DNA from 3 places in the Microbacterium sp. NPDC006705 genome. Region 1 is predicted to be linked to each of the others. Evidence: predicted binding sites of a transcription regulator. Region 1 holds the regulator's gene; each other region holds the start of a gene.
The links. Region 1 encodes LexA, which represses DNA repair genes until DNA is damaged. Its sites were predicted from a motif close to TCGAACANNTGTTCGA; they were not measured.

Region 1 (5,322 bases):
GGGTCGCCGTAGGTCGTCTCGCTGCCGGCCTCGCCCTGGGTCAGGCGCACGGCCTTCCCGTCGGCGACGTCGACGGCGGGCAGGAGGATCAGTTCGGGGGTGGACGCGAAGTCGTTCATCACATTCCAGGGGTGGGTCGGGATGCACGCTCGTCCACGCGAGCGCACCAGAGGGAGACTAGTGGCGCGGTAGGGCGCCGATCCAATTGGCGAGGAGACGGATGCCGGCGGCCCCCGACTTCTCGGGGTGGAACTGCGTCGCCGAGAGCGGCCCGTTCTCGACGGCCGCGAGGAAGGGCGCGCCGTAGTCGCACCAGGTCAGCACGGGCTCGGCGAAGGGCTTCATGACCTCGAGGCTCCAGTCCTGGGCACCGTACGAGTGCACGAAGTAGAAGCGCTCGTCCTCCAGACCGTCGAACAGCGTCGACCCTGCGCCCGCGCGCACGGTGTTCCAGCCCATGTGGGGCAGCACGGGTGCCTGCAGCTCGGTGACGGTGCCCGGCCACTGCCCGAGGCCCTCGGTGTCATCGCCGCGCTCGACGCCGTTGCCGAACATGATCTGCATGCCGACGCAGATGCCCAGCACCGGGCGCCCCCCGGCCAGGCGCCGCTCGATGATCTCGTCGCCGCGGCTCTCGCGCAGGGCGGCCATGACCGCACTGAACGCACCGACGCCGGGAACCAGAAGACCGTCCGCATCGCGGATGAGACCACGATCGGACGTCAGTCGGGCGTCCGCACCCGCGGCGGAGAGGGCCTTGACGGCCGAGTGGATGTTGCCCGAGCCATAATCGAGGACGGCGACGAGCGGCGCGCGTCCGGTCGTGTCACCCTCGGTCATAGGGCGCCCTTCGTGCTGGGGATGCCGTGCACGAGCGGATCGAGCGCCTTGGCCTGCCGGAAGGCACGGGCGAAGGCCTTGTACTCCGCCTCGGCGATGTGGTGCGGGTCGCGTCCGCCGAGCACGCGGACGTGCGTCGTCAGGCCCGCGTTGAACGCGATCGCCTCGAACGTGTGCCGCACGAGCGACCCCGTGAAGTGCCCGCCGATGAGGTGGTACTCGTATCCCTCGGGCTCTCCCGTGTGCACGAGGTAGGGACGCCCGGAGATGTCGACGACAGCCTGCGCGAGCGCCTCGTCGAGGGGCACGAGCGCATCGCCGTAGCGGGAGATGCCCGACTTGTCGCCCAGCGCAGAGCGCAGCGCCTGCCCGAGCACGATCGCCACATCCTCGACCGTGTGGTGCGCGTCGATGTGCGTGTCGCCCGTCGCGCGTACAGTCAGGTCGGTGAGCGAGTGCTTCGCGAACGCCGTCAGCAGATGATCGAAGAACGGCACGGTCGTCTCGATCGTGCTGATCCCGGTCCCGTCGAGGTCGAGCTCGAGTTCGACACTCGACTCGCTCGTGGCACGACGGATGCTGGCCGTTCGGGGGCTGGTCATGCCTCCGAGTCTATCGACGCCAGTGCTTCGAGGAACGCGGTCGTCTCGTCTTCCGTACCGGCACTGACGCGCAGGCTGTGCGGGATGCCGACGTCGCGGACGAGGATGCCGCGATCGTAGAGCGCCTGCCAGGTGGCGCGCGGGTCGTCGACCCCGTCGAACAGGACGAAGTTCGTCCAGCTCTCGTAGGCGTGGTACCCGAGGGCATCGAGCGTCGCCGACATCCGATCGCGCTGCGCGACGATCTCGTCCACCATCCGGAGCATCGTCGACGAGTGCGACAGCGCGGCTGTCGCGGCCGCCTGCGTGAGGGCGCTGAGGTGGTACGGCAGGCGGACAAGACGCAGAGCGTCGATGAGGGTCGCGTCGGCGGCGAGATAGCCGACGCGCGCACCGGCGAAGGCGAACGCCTTGCTCATCGTGCGCGAGACGACCAGGCGCTCCCGCTCGCCGAGCAGCGTCAGCGCGGAGGGGCTCTCGCGCGGCGCGAACTCCTGATAGGCCTCGTCGACGATCACGATTCCGTCGGTGGCGTCGTACACCGCCTCGATGACGTCGAGACCGAGCGGCGTGCCGGTCGGGTTGTTGGGCGCGCAGAGGAAGACGACGTCGGGGCGTAGTTCGGAGACTTGTGCCGCGGCGGAGGCCGGGTCGAGCGTGAAGTCGGGGCCGCGCGTGCCCGCGACGTACTGCGCGCCGGTGGCTCGCGTCAGCAGCGGGTACATCGAGTACGTGGGGCCGAAGCCCATGGCGGTGCGCCCCGGGCCGCCGAAGGCCTGGAGCAGGTGCTGCAGCACCTCGTTCGATCCGTTCGCGGCCCAGATGCGATCGGGGGTGAGGCCGTGACCGAGGTACTCGGCGAAGGACTCGCGGAGGTGCGTGAACTCGCGGTCGGGATAGCGGTTGACGTCGCGCAGGGCACGGGCGATGGCATCCAGGATGTCGTCTGCGACCTCTTCGGGAACGGGATGCGTGTTCTCGTTGACGTTCAGCGCGACCGGAAGCGGCGCCTGCGGGGCGCCGTACGGGGTGAGGCCTCGCAGATCGTCTCTGAGGGGCAGATCATCCAGACTCGGGCTCATCCCACCCATGCTAGGCCGCGTCCGAGTCCGGCGTGGCCGCACCCCAGCTTCTGCGCCGAAGACGGCGGGCTTCAGCTCGCGGCGTCGTACTCGGCGGGGATGGCGAGTGTCTGGCCTGCCTCGAGCTGACCAGAGCCGAGGGCGTTCAGCCGGATGATGGCGTCGACGACGTCACGGGGGTCGGCGGCCGGCGCCACCTCTTCAGCGATCGACCAGAGCGATTCGCCCGACATGACGGTCACCGTCGTGAACGACCCCTCGGGCGCGCCCGCCTCGTTGGAGGCGAGTGCTCCCCCGCCGGAGAGCACGGCAGCGGTGACGGCGACGACGGCGGGAAGTGCGGCGATCGCTGCGATGACGCGGCGTCCACGGCGCGTCAGGCGCAGACGGGTGCGGGGGGCCGGTGCGAAGCGAGCATCGATCGTGGTCATGACATCTCCTCGGGAGCGGTAGGAAGATTCGCTCCCGCCTCTCGGCCGGGAGAGGCGGGTGCGAACTTCGGTTCCGAACGTATCTTCGATATTGTGTGGTGTCAACCACCCACCGAAATCGGAGACCGATCGAAGAGACACGCGGAGCGTTCCGTGATGTCGCTGTCGGATCGGGCTACCTTTTCGACAGCGAGAGCCCACCACGAACCTCCGACATCGGGTCGGGGACGGGGCGCGACGACAGGAGACCGGCGGTATGAGCGAGAAGCCGCAGACGCGACGACGCAAGAATCTGAGCGATAAGCAGCTCGCGATCCTCGAGGTGATCCAGCACGCGATCGCCCGCAACGGCTACCCGCCGAGCATGCGCGAGATCGGCGACGCCGTCGGCCTCAAGTCGCTGTCGAGCGTCACCCACCAGCTGAACCAGCTCGAGCTGAGCGGATACCTCCGCCGCGACCCCGGCAAGACCCGCGCGATGGAGGTCCTCATCGACCTCCCCGGCACGGCCGGCGAGAACCCCGCCGACGCCGCGCCCGCCCTCGGCGACGCCGCCCTCGTGCCGCTCGTGGGCCGCATCGCGGCGGGCGTCCCGATCACCGCCGACCAGCAGGTCGAGGAGATCTTCCCCCTGCCGCGTCAGCTCGTCGGCAAGGGCGAGCTGTTCATGCTCAAGGTCGTCGGCGACTCCATGATCGACGCCGCCATCTGCGACGGCGACTGGGTCGTCGTGCGGGCACAGTCGACCGCCGACAACGGCGAGATCGTCGCGGCCATGCTCGACGGCGAGGCCACCGTCAAGACGCTCCGTCAGCGCGACGGCCACACCTGGCTCCTCCCCCGCAACTCGGCGTTCGAGCCGATCCTCGGCGATGACGCCACCATCCTCGGCAAGGTCGTCGCCGTCCTCCGCACGGTCTGACCTCGCCGCACCGACGGAACTGCGGGAGGGGATGCCGCGACTCGGCGGCATCCCCTCCCGTCGTCCGGCACGATCCGGATCCGCTCGCGTAGCGTGGCGGTATGTCGCAGCAGCAACTCCCGTACGGTTCTTGGCCCTCCCCCCTGACCGCCTCGTGGGCCAGCGCGTCCTCGTTGCGCCTCGACGGCGCGCGCTTCGTCGGAGATGAGATCTGGTGGGGCGAATCCCTTCCCGATGAGGCCGGTCGCGTCGCCGTCATGCGCCGCCGCCGCGACGATTCTGTGGAGGTCGTCCTCCCCGCGCCCGGGAACGCGCGATCGCGTGTGCACGAGTACGGCGGGGGCGCCTGGACGGCGTCCGACGACGGCGAGCTGTTCTTCGTCGACAAGTCGGACCAGCGCATTCGACGCCTCCGCCCGGGCGGCGAGCCCGAGGCGCTCACCCCAGAGGAGAGCGGCACCCACTACGGGGGTCTCCGCTGGCAGCACGGCGCGCTCCTCGCGGTGCGCGAGCGCGAGCGCCCGGGGCGCACTCCCGAACGACACATCGTGCGGATCGACGGCGCGAGCAGCGATGAGAACGCCGCGAGCGGCGACGAAGCGGGAGTGACGGAGCTCGCCGGGGGCAGCGACTTCGTGGCTCAGCCTGCACTGTCACCCGACGGATCACAGCTCGCGTGGGTGGCGTGGGATCACCCGGACATGCCCTGGGACCGCACCTGCATCCGTGTCATCGAGCTCGACGCCCCGGATCGTGTCCGTGAGCTGGCCGGCGGCAGCACGGCCGCGCTGCAGCCGGAATGGACATCGGACGGCCAGCTGTTGCTGCTCGACGAGCCGACGGGGCGCTGGAACCTCCATCGCATCGACCCCGCGACCGGCGCGGCACCCGTCGCGGTCTCCCCCGCCGACGCCGACACGGGTGGTGGCCTGTGGGTCCTCGGCACCCGGTGGTACGCGCCGCTCGACGACGGCCGCGTCGTGGCCGTCCGCACGCACGGCTCGGACCAGCTCGTGATCATCGACCGCGACGGCGGCGCGATCCCGCTCCCCTTCCCCGCCACCGCTCGACTGCAGATCGAGGACGTCCGCGGCAGCCGCGCCCTCGTGAGCGGCGCCATGCCCGGGGCGAGCGGGCTCTGGCTGGTCGATCTCGACAGCGGCGAGACGACAGCGGTGCGCGGCGGTACCCCCGATATCGACGAGGCATGGATCCCCCATGCCCGTCAGATCACCACCGAGGGTCCCCACGGCCCGGTGCACGCCTTCGCCTATCCGCCGACGAACCCCGATGTCACGGCGCCGACCGACGAGCTGCCGCCGTACCTCGTCTGGGTGCACGGCGGGCCGACGTCGCACGTGGGCGGCACCGCCGACGCCAAGGCGGCCTACTTCACCAGCCGAGGCATCGGCGTGCTCGACGTGAACTACGGCGGGTCGACCGGG
Region 2 (5,322 bases), 560 kb from region 1:
CGGCCCGTTCCGCGAATCCCTCGATGCCCAGCGCGGGCGGGTGATCGGCCTTCGTGATCGTCGGCCGGATCACACCGACCCCGAGATAGTCGAGGGTGCCGTCCGGCATCGCGTGGGCGGCCTGCAGATGCGCCGCCGTGTTCGCCGTCCACCCGATGACGGCGTCCGGCCCGAGGACTCGCCGCGCAGTCGTGGGCGGGATGTCGTTCTGACCGAGATGCACGCCGTCCACGCGGGCCCCCGCATCGATGGCGGCGAGGGCGACGTCGACCCGGTCGTCGATGAGCAGCGGAACCCGCCCCGCGATCACATCCGACAGCATCCGGGCGCGGCGGATCAGCTCGGCCGCGGTCACTCTCTTGTCGCGCAGCTGCACCACCGTCACGCCCCCGTCGACGGCGGCGTCGACGATCGACAGCAGCGTGTCGGCGTTCAGCCGGTCATCGGTGACGAGGTGCAGGGCGAGGTCGACCCGGCGGGTCACCGGACGCCCTCCGCCGCCATCGCGCGGGTCGCGACGCGTGCGGCATCGAGGTCGCCGGGAGCGAGCGTCGCGAGCGCGTCGAGGAAGGCGACGGCGAACGAGCCGGGACCGGACGACACGGATGCCGCAGCCTCGGCGGCCTGCTTGTGCACGAGCGACGCTGCGACGGCTGCCGAGAAGGGCTCGACGACGCCGAGGAAGGCCGCCATCGTCGCGCCCAGCGAGCAGCCTCCGCCGGTCACCCGGGTCAGCAGCGGGTCTCCCCCGGGAACCCGCGCGACCCGTTCTCCGTCGGTGACGAGGTCCGTCGCGCCCGACACCGCGACGACCGCGCCGGACCGGCGGGCCAGGGCCGCCGCGGCCGCGTGCACCGAGTCCGGGTCGTCGATGCTGTCGACGCCGCGGCCGCCCGCGCCGGTTCCGGCGACCGCCGCGATCTCCGAGGCGTTGCCGCGGATGATCGCGGGGCGAGCAGCGACGAGCTCCGCGGCGAGGGCCGTGCGGATCGGCAGCATCCCGACCGCGACGGGGTCGAGCACCCAGCGCCGCGTCGCCGCCACGATCTCGCGGGCGCTGGCCTGCTGCTGCGGATTCGGGGTGCCGAGGTTGATCAGGGCACCGTCGGCGACGCCGGCGAAGATGCCCGCCTCACCCTCGATGTCGACCATCGCCGGACTCGCCCCGAGCGAGAGCAGCGCGTTCGCGGTGAACCCGGTGACGACGGCGTTGGTCACGCAGTGGGTGAGCGGAGCGGCATCCCGCAGCGCTCGGAGCGCCGCTTCCGGTCCTCGGACGGTGGGCACGACATCGCGCATTTTCGACATCCCTTCGCCAGCATTGCACTGGAGCAGGTTCGACGGGTCTGATCTCAGCTCGCGGTCGCGGGCACCCCGTGTCGGAACACGACCATAGCAGGCCGGTTTGCACGCTCTGGGCCGCTGTGCTTTTCTCCCGGCCCCCGAAGCGCGTAGGTTGCGAGTGAGCGCGCTTCACGGGCCGGCGCGCGAGGGGGTGGGGCCGTGCTGACAGCGGGATGCGCGCTGGTCTTCGCGTGCCTCATGACGATCATCGGTCTCGTCGTGCTGTTCACGCTGCGCCCGAGCTGGCGTCGGCGCGGCGCGCTCCTGCGCTTCGGGATCGTCGGCGCGCTCTCGGCCACCACGTCCAGCCTGCTGTACCTCGTCCACACCCAGACCGGCGATCCGGCATCGCTCGTCATCAGCGACATCGCCATGGTCCTCGGCCCGGGACTGATCTTCGCCGGGCTCGGCTCGCTCGGCGGCGGCGTCCTCGCCCGCGGCGGCATCGCCGTCTCGCTCGCTGCTGTCGTCGGCGTCGTGTCCGCGGCGATCGGGCTGCCCGTCTCGCTCGCGGTGAAGGTCCTGATCATGGCGGTCATCTGCGGGTTGACCAGCGTCGCCGCGAGGCACCCGGCCATCGCGGCGCGACGCGGGTCGTGGCTCCTCGCAGCGACCATGGCGGTCTACGCGCTCTTCTCCGTGTGCCGCGCCGGCGTGGGGCTCACGCTCGGATGGGATTCAGCGCTCTACCGCCTCGGGTTCTCGGTCGTGCCGACGACCATCGCGGGGGCCGTGCTCGTCCTCCTGAGCGGCGCTGCCCTCCTGATGATCCTGTCGGACCGCAGCGCCGCGCTGGCCGCGCAGCGCTCGCGCGGGGCCTCGGGCGACGACCGGGGGCCGGCGTGGACGGTCACGCTGGGTTCGTACGAGATCGTCCGAACCGCCCTCGGGGCCGCGCGCGCCGATCGGATGCGGGAGGACCTGATCGCCGCGGCGCGGACTATCGATCCCGGCGCCGTCGTCGAACCCGCGGGGGCCGGTGCACGGCTGCACAGCCCCAGCGAGCAGAGGGTCATCGAACGAGCGCTGCGGGCTCGACTGGTCGCGGCGGGCTGGAGCCCGGGCGAGGTCGGCCTGGTCTCGGTCGAGGTCGCCGTGGTGGACGGTGTCGGCGCATGACGGCAGGCGGCGCAACCCCGACTCCCCGATTTCACGCCGTCGCCGGCCGCGCGTAGAGTCTGGCCATGGAAGCCGAACTGCAGACCGACATCGTCGTCCGTCCGGTGCGGGATGTCGACGCCGAAGCCCTCGGGCGGGTGCACGCCACCTGCTGGCACGAGACCTACGACCACCTCATCAGCACCGCCGCTCTACAGAGCGTCTCGCCGCGACGACTCGCCGAGCTGTGGACCCACTGGGCCGCGCAGGGCGAGGACTTCCGGATGTACGCCGCGCTCGTCCGCGGCGAGATCGTCGGCTTCGTCGGGTCGGGCCCGGCGCGCGATCGCGACGCCCCCCGGATGCGCGAGCTGTACTTCATCTACCTGCTCGACGCCTGGCACGGCACCGGCATCGGTCAGCGGCTCTTCGACGCGGCCGTCGAGAAGGACGAGGGCGTCTACCTGTGGGTCGCGGAGGACAACCCCCGCGCGCACCGCTTCTACGAGCGAAATGGCTTCACGCTCGACGGGCAGACCCACACCGAGCCGTTCCTCGGCGAGACGCTGACCGAGGTCCGCTTCGTCCGCTGACCCGGCGCCGGCCGGGTGACGGCGGCGGAGCGATCGGCGCCGCTCCTCCCCCGCCGGTCTTCTTAGCGAGTTGCCCACATTCGCACCTCTGTTCGACTTCGATGTCGTACTCCACTGCCATCATGGGAACATGACAGCGAATGGCGCGGGTGGCGAGGTGGGACGCGAGGCACCCACGCCGTCGCAAGCGCTTGTTTTCTCGCGTTACGCCGAGGCGCTCGACCTCTCTCACGCCGCCGATATCGCCCGCACCCGGGCGCTGGCGGACCTGGGCCACGCTGCACTGCACGACGCGCGGCGCGACGGGGTTCGTGGGATGGCGTCGGACATGGAGCTGCGGTCGGTCGCAGCCGAGGCGGCCGGGATGGCGCGGCTCACCGATCGGCGCCTGCAGGGCGAGATCGACCACGCGATGACCGTCATCGACGACTACCCGGCCGTGTTCCAGGCGTGGGTGCAGCGGCGGATCGAACGCGGACACGTCGATGTGGTCGTGCGGGTCGGCGCGAGGGTTCCTGACGAGGTGCGGTCGGCGTACGAGGCAGCCGCGATCACGGTGTGCGAGCGGGATGTGCCGTCGCGGGTGCGGGGTGCGCTGGATGCGTTGGCGGCCCGGTTGCATACGCAGACGTTCGCCGACCGACACAAGGCTGCCGCGGCGGAGCGGTGCGTGCGGGTGTTCCACGGGTCGGATGGGATGTCGAACCTCGTCGCGAACCTCCCGACGGTCATCGCCGCGGGGATGCTCGACCGGCTCACGCAGATGGGGCAGTCGGTGAAGGACGCGCGGGCGGAGAGTAACGGGGCGGAGAGCGATGGGGCGGATGCCGCTGGGTCGGGGGAGCCCGCCGACACCAGGACGATGGATCAGCTGCGCGCCGACATCCTGGGCGACCTGGTGCTCGGCGGGGCGCCGGTCGTTGACCCGACGTATGGGATCGACCGGGCTGGTGGGCTCGGGGCGATCCGCGCGCGGGTTCAGGTGGCGGTCACCGCCGAGACGTTGATGGGGCGTGACGAGAACCCGGCCGAAGCCGTCGGGGGCGCGCTGATCGATGCGGATACGGCGCGCGAGCTCGCCGGGCAGGTCAGCGAGTGGGACCGGCTGTTCATCGACCCCGTCACCCGCACCCCGGTCGAGATCGACACCTACCGGCCGACCGCTTCGATGAAGAAACTTCTGATGGCACGGGACCAGCACTGCCGATTCCCCGGATGCCGCAGAGCCGCGATCCGCTGCGAGATCGACCACACGATCGACTACGCCCTCGGCGGGCACACCCACATCTTCAGCCTCGCCCACCTCTGCCAACGACACCACTCGATGAAGCAATTCACGAAGTGGGAGGTCAGGCAGATCGGCGGCGGCGTTCTCGAATGGACCTCACCCCTCGGCCGGGTCTACCGCGAAGACGTACCCATACCCGCGGTCTGCTTCACCATCGACACCACGGATCCGCCACCGGATGCGACACGCGGCGGACCACCGCCGGACGAACCGCCACCCTTCTGACACCGCCTGATCGCGCGGGCGTGATCTCCGACCGGCCGACGACGGTCAACGGGTGATGGTCGTGCCGAACAAACGCGCGATCGGTACGAGGACAGCGGGGCGAGCGGCGACGCACGCCCCGACGATGACGGCGAGCGACAGGACGAACAGCCAGAAGCCGGTCCAGTTGTCGGCGTAGGCCGTCGGGTCCGCCGATCCTTGTGCGGCGTACATGTGGTTGAGGTTGCGGAGCGCTCCCGTAGCCAGGACGAGAGCGACATGGGTCACGATGAAGACGACGAAGAAAAGCATCACCAGCACGTGCAGGCGTCGTGCCCACTCGAGCGGGTACAGACGGTTGATCCGCCCGTCGCCCCGCGGCCAGACCGTGCTGAGCCGCGCGCCGGTGACGACCGCGAGCGGTGCCGCGACGAACACGGTCGTGGCGTACGCGAGCTGCTGCAGGCTGTTGTAATTCACCCAGCCGTTCTCCGTCGGCCAGTCGAGCGACACGTACTGCAACGCCGCCGAGGCAGCATTCGGCAGCACGTCCCAGCTCGTCGGCACGATCCGCATCCACTGTCCGGTCGCGAAGAGCAGGATGACGAACACGATGCCGTTGCCGATCCAGATGACGTCGAGCGCCTGATGGAACCAGATCGTGAGGCTCGTCCGGCGCTTCGGCCTGCCCCGCGGTGACCAGAACACCCTCGGACGCTTCTCCTTCCGCGCCTGCAGACCCGTGCGAATGATCAGCACCATCAGGAAGGCATTGAAGAAGTGCTGCCAGGCGAG
Region 3 (5,322 bases), 810 kb from region 1:
GACTTCGGCGACCGCCCGAACCGTGACGACCGTCCGCGTCGTGATGACCGTCCGGCGCGTTCGTTCGATGACCGGCCGCGTCGTGACTTCGGCGACCGGCCCCGCCGCGACGACCGCCCCGCTCGTTCGTTCGATGACCGTCCCCGTCGTGACTTCGGCGACCGCCCGAACCGTGACGACCGTCCGCGTCGTGACTTCTCGGACCGTCCGCGTCGTGACGACCGTCCGGCGCGTTCGTTCGATGACCGTCCCCGTCGTGACTTCGGCGACCGCCCGAACCGCGATGACCGTCCGCGTCGTGACTTCTCGGACCGTCCGCGTCGTGACGACCGTCCGGCGCGTTCGTTCGATGACCGCCCGCGCCGTGACTTCGCCGACCGCCCGAACCGCGATGACCGTCCGCGTCGCGACTTCTCGGACCGTCCGCGTCGCGACGACCGCCCGGCGCGTTCGTTCGATGACCGCCCGCGCCGTGACTTCGGCGACCGTCCGAACCGTTCGGACTGGAACGCCGAGACGAAGTCGAAGGCCCACCAGGACCACGTCGACACCGTCCACGAGCGCCTGCAGGCGGAGGCCGTGGATGCGGCATCCGTCGCCCAGTCGTCGTTCGCCGACCTCGGCCTCGGTGACAACATCGTTCGTCAGCTCGACGCCCTGGGTGCGGCATCCCCGTTCCCGATCCAGGCGGCCACCATTCCGCCGATCCTCGAGGGCAAGGACGTCCTCGCCCGCGGCCGCACCGGCTCGGGCAAGACCATCGCGTTCGGCGCTCCGCTCGTCGAGTCGATCCTGCGCAGCCAGGCCGGCAAGCGTCGCGAGTTCGGGCGTTCACCCAAGGCGCTGATCCTCGCTCCGACGCGCGAGCTCGCGCTGCAGATCGACCGCACCGTCCAGGCGATCGCGCGCAGCGTCGGGCTCTTCACGACGCAGATCTACGGCGGAGTGCCGCAGGCGCGTCAGGTCGGTGCGCTCAAGAAGGGCGTCGACATCATCATCGGCACCCCCGGCCGCATCGAAGACCTGCAGAACCAGGGCAAGCTCGACCTCTCCGAGGTGGGCATCGTCGTGCTCGACGAGGCCGACCACATGAGCGAGCTCGGGTTCCTCGAGCCCATGCAGCGCATCCTCCGCCTCGTGCAGGACGGCGCGCAGAAGCTGCTGTTCTCGGCGACGCTCGACCGCGAGGTCGCCGCTCTGGTCGACGAGTTCCTCGTCGAGCCGGCCGTCTACGAGGTCGCGGGCGAGAGCCAGGACACCTCGACGATCGATCACCGTGTGCTCGTCCTCGACCACCGCGACAAGGCCGAGATCCTGAACTCCCTCGTCGACCGCGACGGCAAGACGCTCGTCTTCGCGCGTACCCGTGCCTACACCGAGATGCTCGCCGAGCAGTTCGAGGATGCCGGGATCGCGGCGGTCGCGCTCCACGGCGACCTCAACCAGGGCAAGCGCACGCGCAACCTGCAGCGCCTGACCGACGGCAAGGTGCGGGTGCTGGTCGCGACGGATGTCGCAGCCCGCGGCATCCACGTCGATGACATCGACCTGGTCATCCAGGCCGACGCTCCCGACGAGTACAAGACCTACCTGCACCGCGCAGGGCGCACCGGCCGCGCCGGTCGCTCGGGTGCGGTCGTCACTCTCATCACGCGTCAGCGTCGCCGTCGCATGACCGAGATGCTCGAGCGTGCCGAGATCGACGCCCCCTTCGACGATGTCCGCCCCGGCGACGACATCCTCGAGGAGGTCTCGGGCCGACAGCTCGCGAACGTCGACGCCTGAGCCGACGCCGCTCTGACGCCCCGCCGCACGCTGCGACCCGACGGTCGTGGCGTTCGGCGGGGCGCTTCCGTTGGCGGGGCGCTCGCGGTTCGCCGTGCCGTGCGCGGGCTGAGGGCCCTGAGAGGCTGAGCGGTGGGAGCCGGCCGCGCGTTGAGCCTGATCTCGGGACCATACCCCGGCAGCGCGCGAGAGTGTCCCGGCTCGCACTCCCGGCTCCGGTTCGCAGCGCCCCGGGCCGCGAAACTCGGGCCACTGTGCTGCTTGTGTCAGAAGAGCGTGGGAACGGATGCCGCTGCAGCGGCGCGGCCGCGCGAAGTCGTGACCACCGGTCCGGGGCGGAATCGTCGCGTGGCGGGCTGCGCCTCTTCCTCTTCGAGCCCTCCCCGAAGGCGATGCCGCGCGAGCAGAGGTCGAACGCGCGTCGCGAGCATGCGCCGGTAGCCCTGCGGTGCCTGCACCGAGGCCCCGGGGTACAGGCCGCGGTACACCGGCACGAGGTCGGGGCGTTCGCGCGCGAGCCACTGCTGGAACCAGGGTTTGACGCCCGGTCGCAGGTGCATCGCGCCGTAGACGACGCGGGCGGCGCCGGCATCCGCGATCCGGCTCAGGGCATCGTCGAGCACCTCGGTCGAATCGGTGAGGTGCGGCACGATCGGCATCAGGAACACCGTCACCCGGAACCCCGCGGCGCTTGCCGCTCGCACCGTGTCGAGGCGAGCGGCGAATGTCGGCGCGCCGGGTTCGAGCAGCTGCCGCAGCGGCTCGTCGAGTACCGCGATCGACATCGCGAGGTCGATGGGCACCGAACGTGCCGCCTCGGCCAGCAGCGGTAGGTCACGGCGCAGCAGGGTGCCTTTCGTCAGCACCGAGAACGGCGTGCCGCTGTCGACCAGCGCCGTGATGATGCCGGGCATCAACCGGTAGCGGCCCTCCGCACGCTGGTAGGGGTCGGTGTTCGTACCGAGAGCGACCTGCTCGCGCGCCCAGGTCGGTTTCGAGAGCTCGCGGCGCAGTACGTCGGCGACGTTCAGCTTGACGACGATCTGCGAGTCGAAGTCGGCTCCCGCGTCCATGTCGAGGTACTCGTGCGTGCCGCGGGCGAAGCAGTAGACGCAGGCATGCGTGCATCCCCGGTAGGGATTGACCGTCCAGTCGAAGGGTATCGCCGAGGGGCCCGGGACCCGGTTGAGCGCCGAGCGCGACATGACCTCGTGGAAGGTAACTCCTGCGAACTCGGGCGTCGTCACCGAGCGCACGAGGCCGTTGAGTGTCTCGAGGCCGGGCAGCGCAGCGGCATCCGCCACGCCCATCTGCTGCCCCTGCCATCGCATGAGAAGATTCGAACAGAAATTCGAAGTGTTGTCAAACATGAAAGCGCGAACCCTCGTATGCTCGGGTGCCGGTGTGGTGACAGGCAGATCGTTTCACCGGGGATCGAGGACGCTGCGAGCGGATGGGGGAGTGCGCTGTGACTCTGACGTCAGCTGGGGAGAGGGTGAGATACGCCGGGGTAGCCGACGTGGTCGGTTTCTGCGAGCCGGATCGCACCCGCCCCCCGACGACGAGGGTGCGCCCCCGGCTCGTCCGAATGGATGAAATCCGCCGCGCTGTCGGTGCCGGTGTGAACGGTGCCGCACGATGACGATCATCGATCGAACCGCGTCGTACGCCAAACAGTTCACCGTCAGCGGCTACGTGCTCAATCCCGCAGAGGACCGAATCCTCCTCATCCATCACAAGAAGCTCGCGAAGTGGCTTCCGCCGGGCGGTCATGTCGACGAGGACGAGACGCCCCAGGCGGCGGTCGTGAGAGAAGTGTTCGAGGAGACCGGCGTGGCAGCCGTGCTGCGCCGCACGCGGGCGTCGACCTCGCCGCGGACGGTCGCACCGAAGCTCAGCTCGACCTCCCGATCAGCATGAGCTATCAGCTCATCCCCGAGCGCCCCGGCGAACCCGCGCACATCCATATGGACATGGCCTTCGTGCTGCACACTTCGGAGCGCGGCGCCCTGTCGCCCGCGGCCGGAGAGGTCCACGACGCGGGCTGGTTCTCGAGCATCGAGATCGACGAGCTCGACACGTTCCCCTCCGTGAAGGTGATCGCGCGAGAGTTGCTCGCTCCGGCGGCTGCGGAAGGGCGCGCGGGCAGCGTGAGCCCGGGGGCATCGCCCGCCGGACCCGATGCCGTGTTCGGCGAGGGGACCAGCCCGGGTCGCGGGTGAACCGCGCTGCGAACGGGAACTCAACCGGACCCGCAGGGCAGAATGGGGTCGTGGTGCACCCGACCGAGCCCGAGACGCGTCGCTCGCGACGCGAGCGATCGGCGGAGGCGCGCCCTCTCCCCTCGCGGCGCGAGCTGCGTGAGCGGGCCGGCGCTTCCGGTTCCGCGGCGAGCGGTGCTGGTGGCGAGGTCGCCTCGGCTTCGTCGGCGGAGGGCCGATCACCGGATGCCGCCGCCCTGTCGGCATCCGTGCGTCTGCCGGCAGCCGTCTACGTCCGCCGCCGCGCCGTTGCGGCCACGGCTGCACTCGCGCTCGTCGGCCTCGTCGTCGCCGGTACCGCCGGCTTCACGTCGGCACTCAGCGGACCGGATGAGGCTCCCGTCGACCCCGTCGCCGCGCTCGTCGGTGACGCCGCGGCGGGCGCGCCCAACGCATCGTCCATTCCTGCGCCCGCGCAGTCCGGCGATGCTGCCGCCGCCCAGCCGGCCGACGATGCGACGACGGATGCCGCGGCCGCGGGCGACATCTGCGGTGATCCCGGATTCCAGCAGGCGCTCGCGTCGGGCTCTGACGCCGACGTCATCGCCGCGGCCGGGGGAGCCGAGCCTTTCCGGGCCGCGATCGCGGGCGGTGCGGCCCCGTGCATCGATCTGCACACGGCCGGCCGCACGTGGGTCGTCGTGAACAAGCTGAACGCGCTCGATCCGATCGACTACTGGCCCGAGCCGCAAGCGCGCGCCGAGGGCGTCGAGCGAACCAGCGGGGGGCACATGCGTGCGGACGTCGCGGCGGCCCTCTCGCAGCTCGCGGCCGCCGCGCAGGCTGAGGGCGCGGGCACAATCGGAGTGAACAGCGGGTTCCGGTCGTACGACTTCCAAGTGTCGACGTACCGCAACTACGTCGGTCAGCTCGGCCAGGGCAACGCCGACCTCACGAGCGCCCGCCCCGGGCACAGCGAGCATCAGACCGGTCTCGCCGTCGATGTGGTCGCATGCGACGGTGGGTGCGGGGCGATCGAACAGTTCGGCGGCACGGCGCAGTCGGACTGGGTCGCCGCCAACGCGCATCGCTTCGGGTTCATCATCCGGTACCCCGATGGCTTCACCGAGACGACCGGGTACGACTACGAGCCCTGGCACCTGCGATATATCGGCCCCGAACTGGCGGCGCTCTACGCCGAGGGCGGCTACCGCACCCTCGAAGACTTCTTCGGGATGCCGCCGGCCCCGACCTACGTCGACTGACACCGCCCTGCCCCCGGCGCCCGGCCCGTCGACTCGCCAGGTTCTGCGGATCCCGCACCGGGCGCATCCGC

Region 2: a site for LexA is predicted at 3,116-3,131, ahead of ACI2K6_RS06980 (HNH endonuclease signature motif containing protein). Genes of this name have one in related genera too.
Region 3: a site for LexA is predicted at 3,125-3,140, ahead of ACI2K6_RS08155 (Rv2578c family radical SAM protein). Genes of this name have one in related genera too.

What each region holds. Positions count from the first base shown of each region.
Region 1 is NZ_JBJDQQ010000001.1:902,650-907,971, forward strand. It holds gene priA (bifunctional 1-(5-phosphoribosyl)-5-((5-phosphoribosylamino)methylideneamino)imidazole-4-carboxamide isomerase/phosphoribosylanthranilate isomerase PriA) at 1-119, opposite strand, end outside; gene hisH (imidazole glycerol phosphate synthase subunit HisH) at 178-840, opposite strand; gene hisB (imidazoleglycerol-phosphate dehydratase HisB) at 837-1,442, opposite strand; gene ACI2K6_RS04360 (histidinol-phosphate transaminase) at 1,439-2,524, opposite strand; gene ACI2K6_RS04365 (LysM peptidoglycan-binding domain-containing protein) at 2,596-2,955, opposite strand; gene lexA (transcriptional repressor LexA) at 3,212-3,877, shown strand; gene ACI2K6_RS04375 (prolyl oligopeptidase family serine peptidase) at 3,979-5,322, shown strand, end outside.
Region 2 is NZ_JBJDQQ010000001.1:1,460,217-1,465,538, forward strand. It holds gene thiE (thiamine phosphate synthase) at 1-484, opposite strand, end outside; gene thiM (hydroxyethylthiazole kinase) at 481-1,308, opposite strand; TPP riboswitch at 1,291-1,387, opposite strand; gene ACI2K6_RS06970 (hypothetical protein) at 1,504-2,463, shown strand; gene ACI2K6_RS06975 (GNAT family N-acetyltransferase) at 2,529-3,035, shown strand; gene ACI2K6_RS06980 (HNH endonuclease signature motif containing protein) at 3,166-4,548, shown strand; gene ACI2K6_RS06985 (cytochrome b/b6 domain-containing protein) at 4,594-5,322, opposite strand, start outside.
Region 3 is NZ_JBJDQQ010000001.1:1,717,098-1,722,419, reverse strand. It holds gene ACI2K6_RS08160 (DEAD/DEAH box helicase) at 1-1,785, shown strand, start outside; gene ACI2K6_RS08155 (Rv2578c family radical SAM protein) at 2,052-3,116, opposite strand; gene ACI2K6_RS08150 (NUDIX domain-containing protein) at 3,424-3,705, shown strand; gene ACI2K6_RS08145 (hypothetical protein) at 3,702-4,007, shown strand; gene ACI2K6_RS08140 (M15 family metallopeptidase) at 4,058-5,251, shown strand.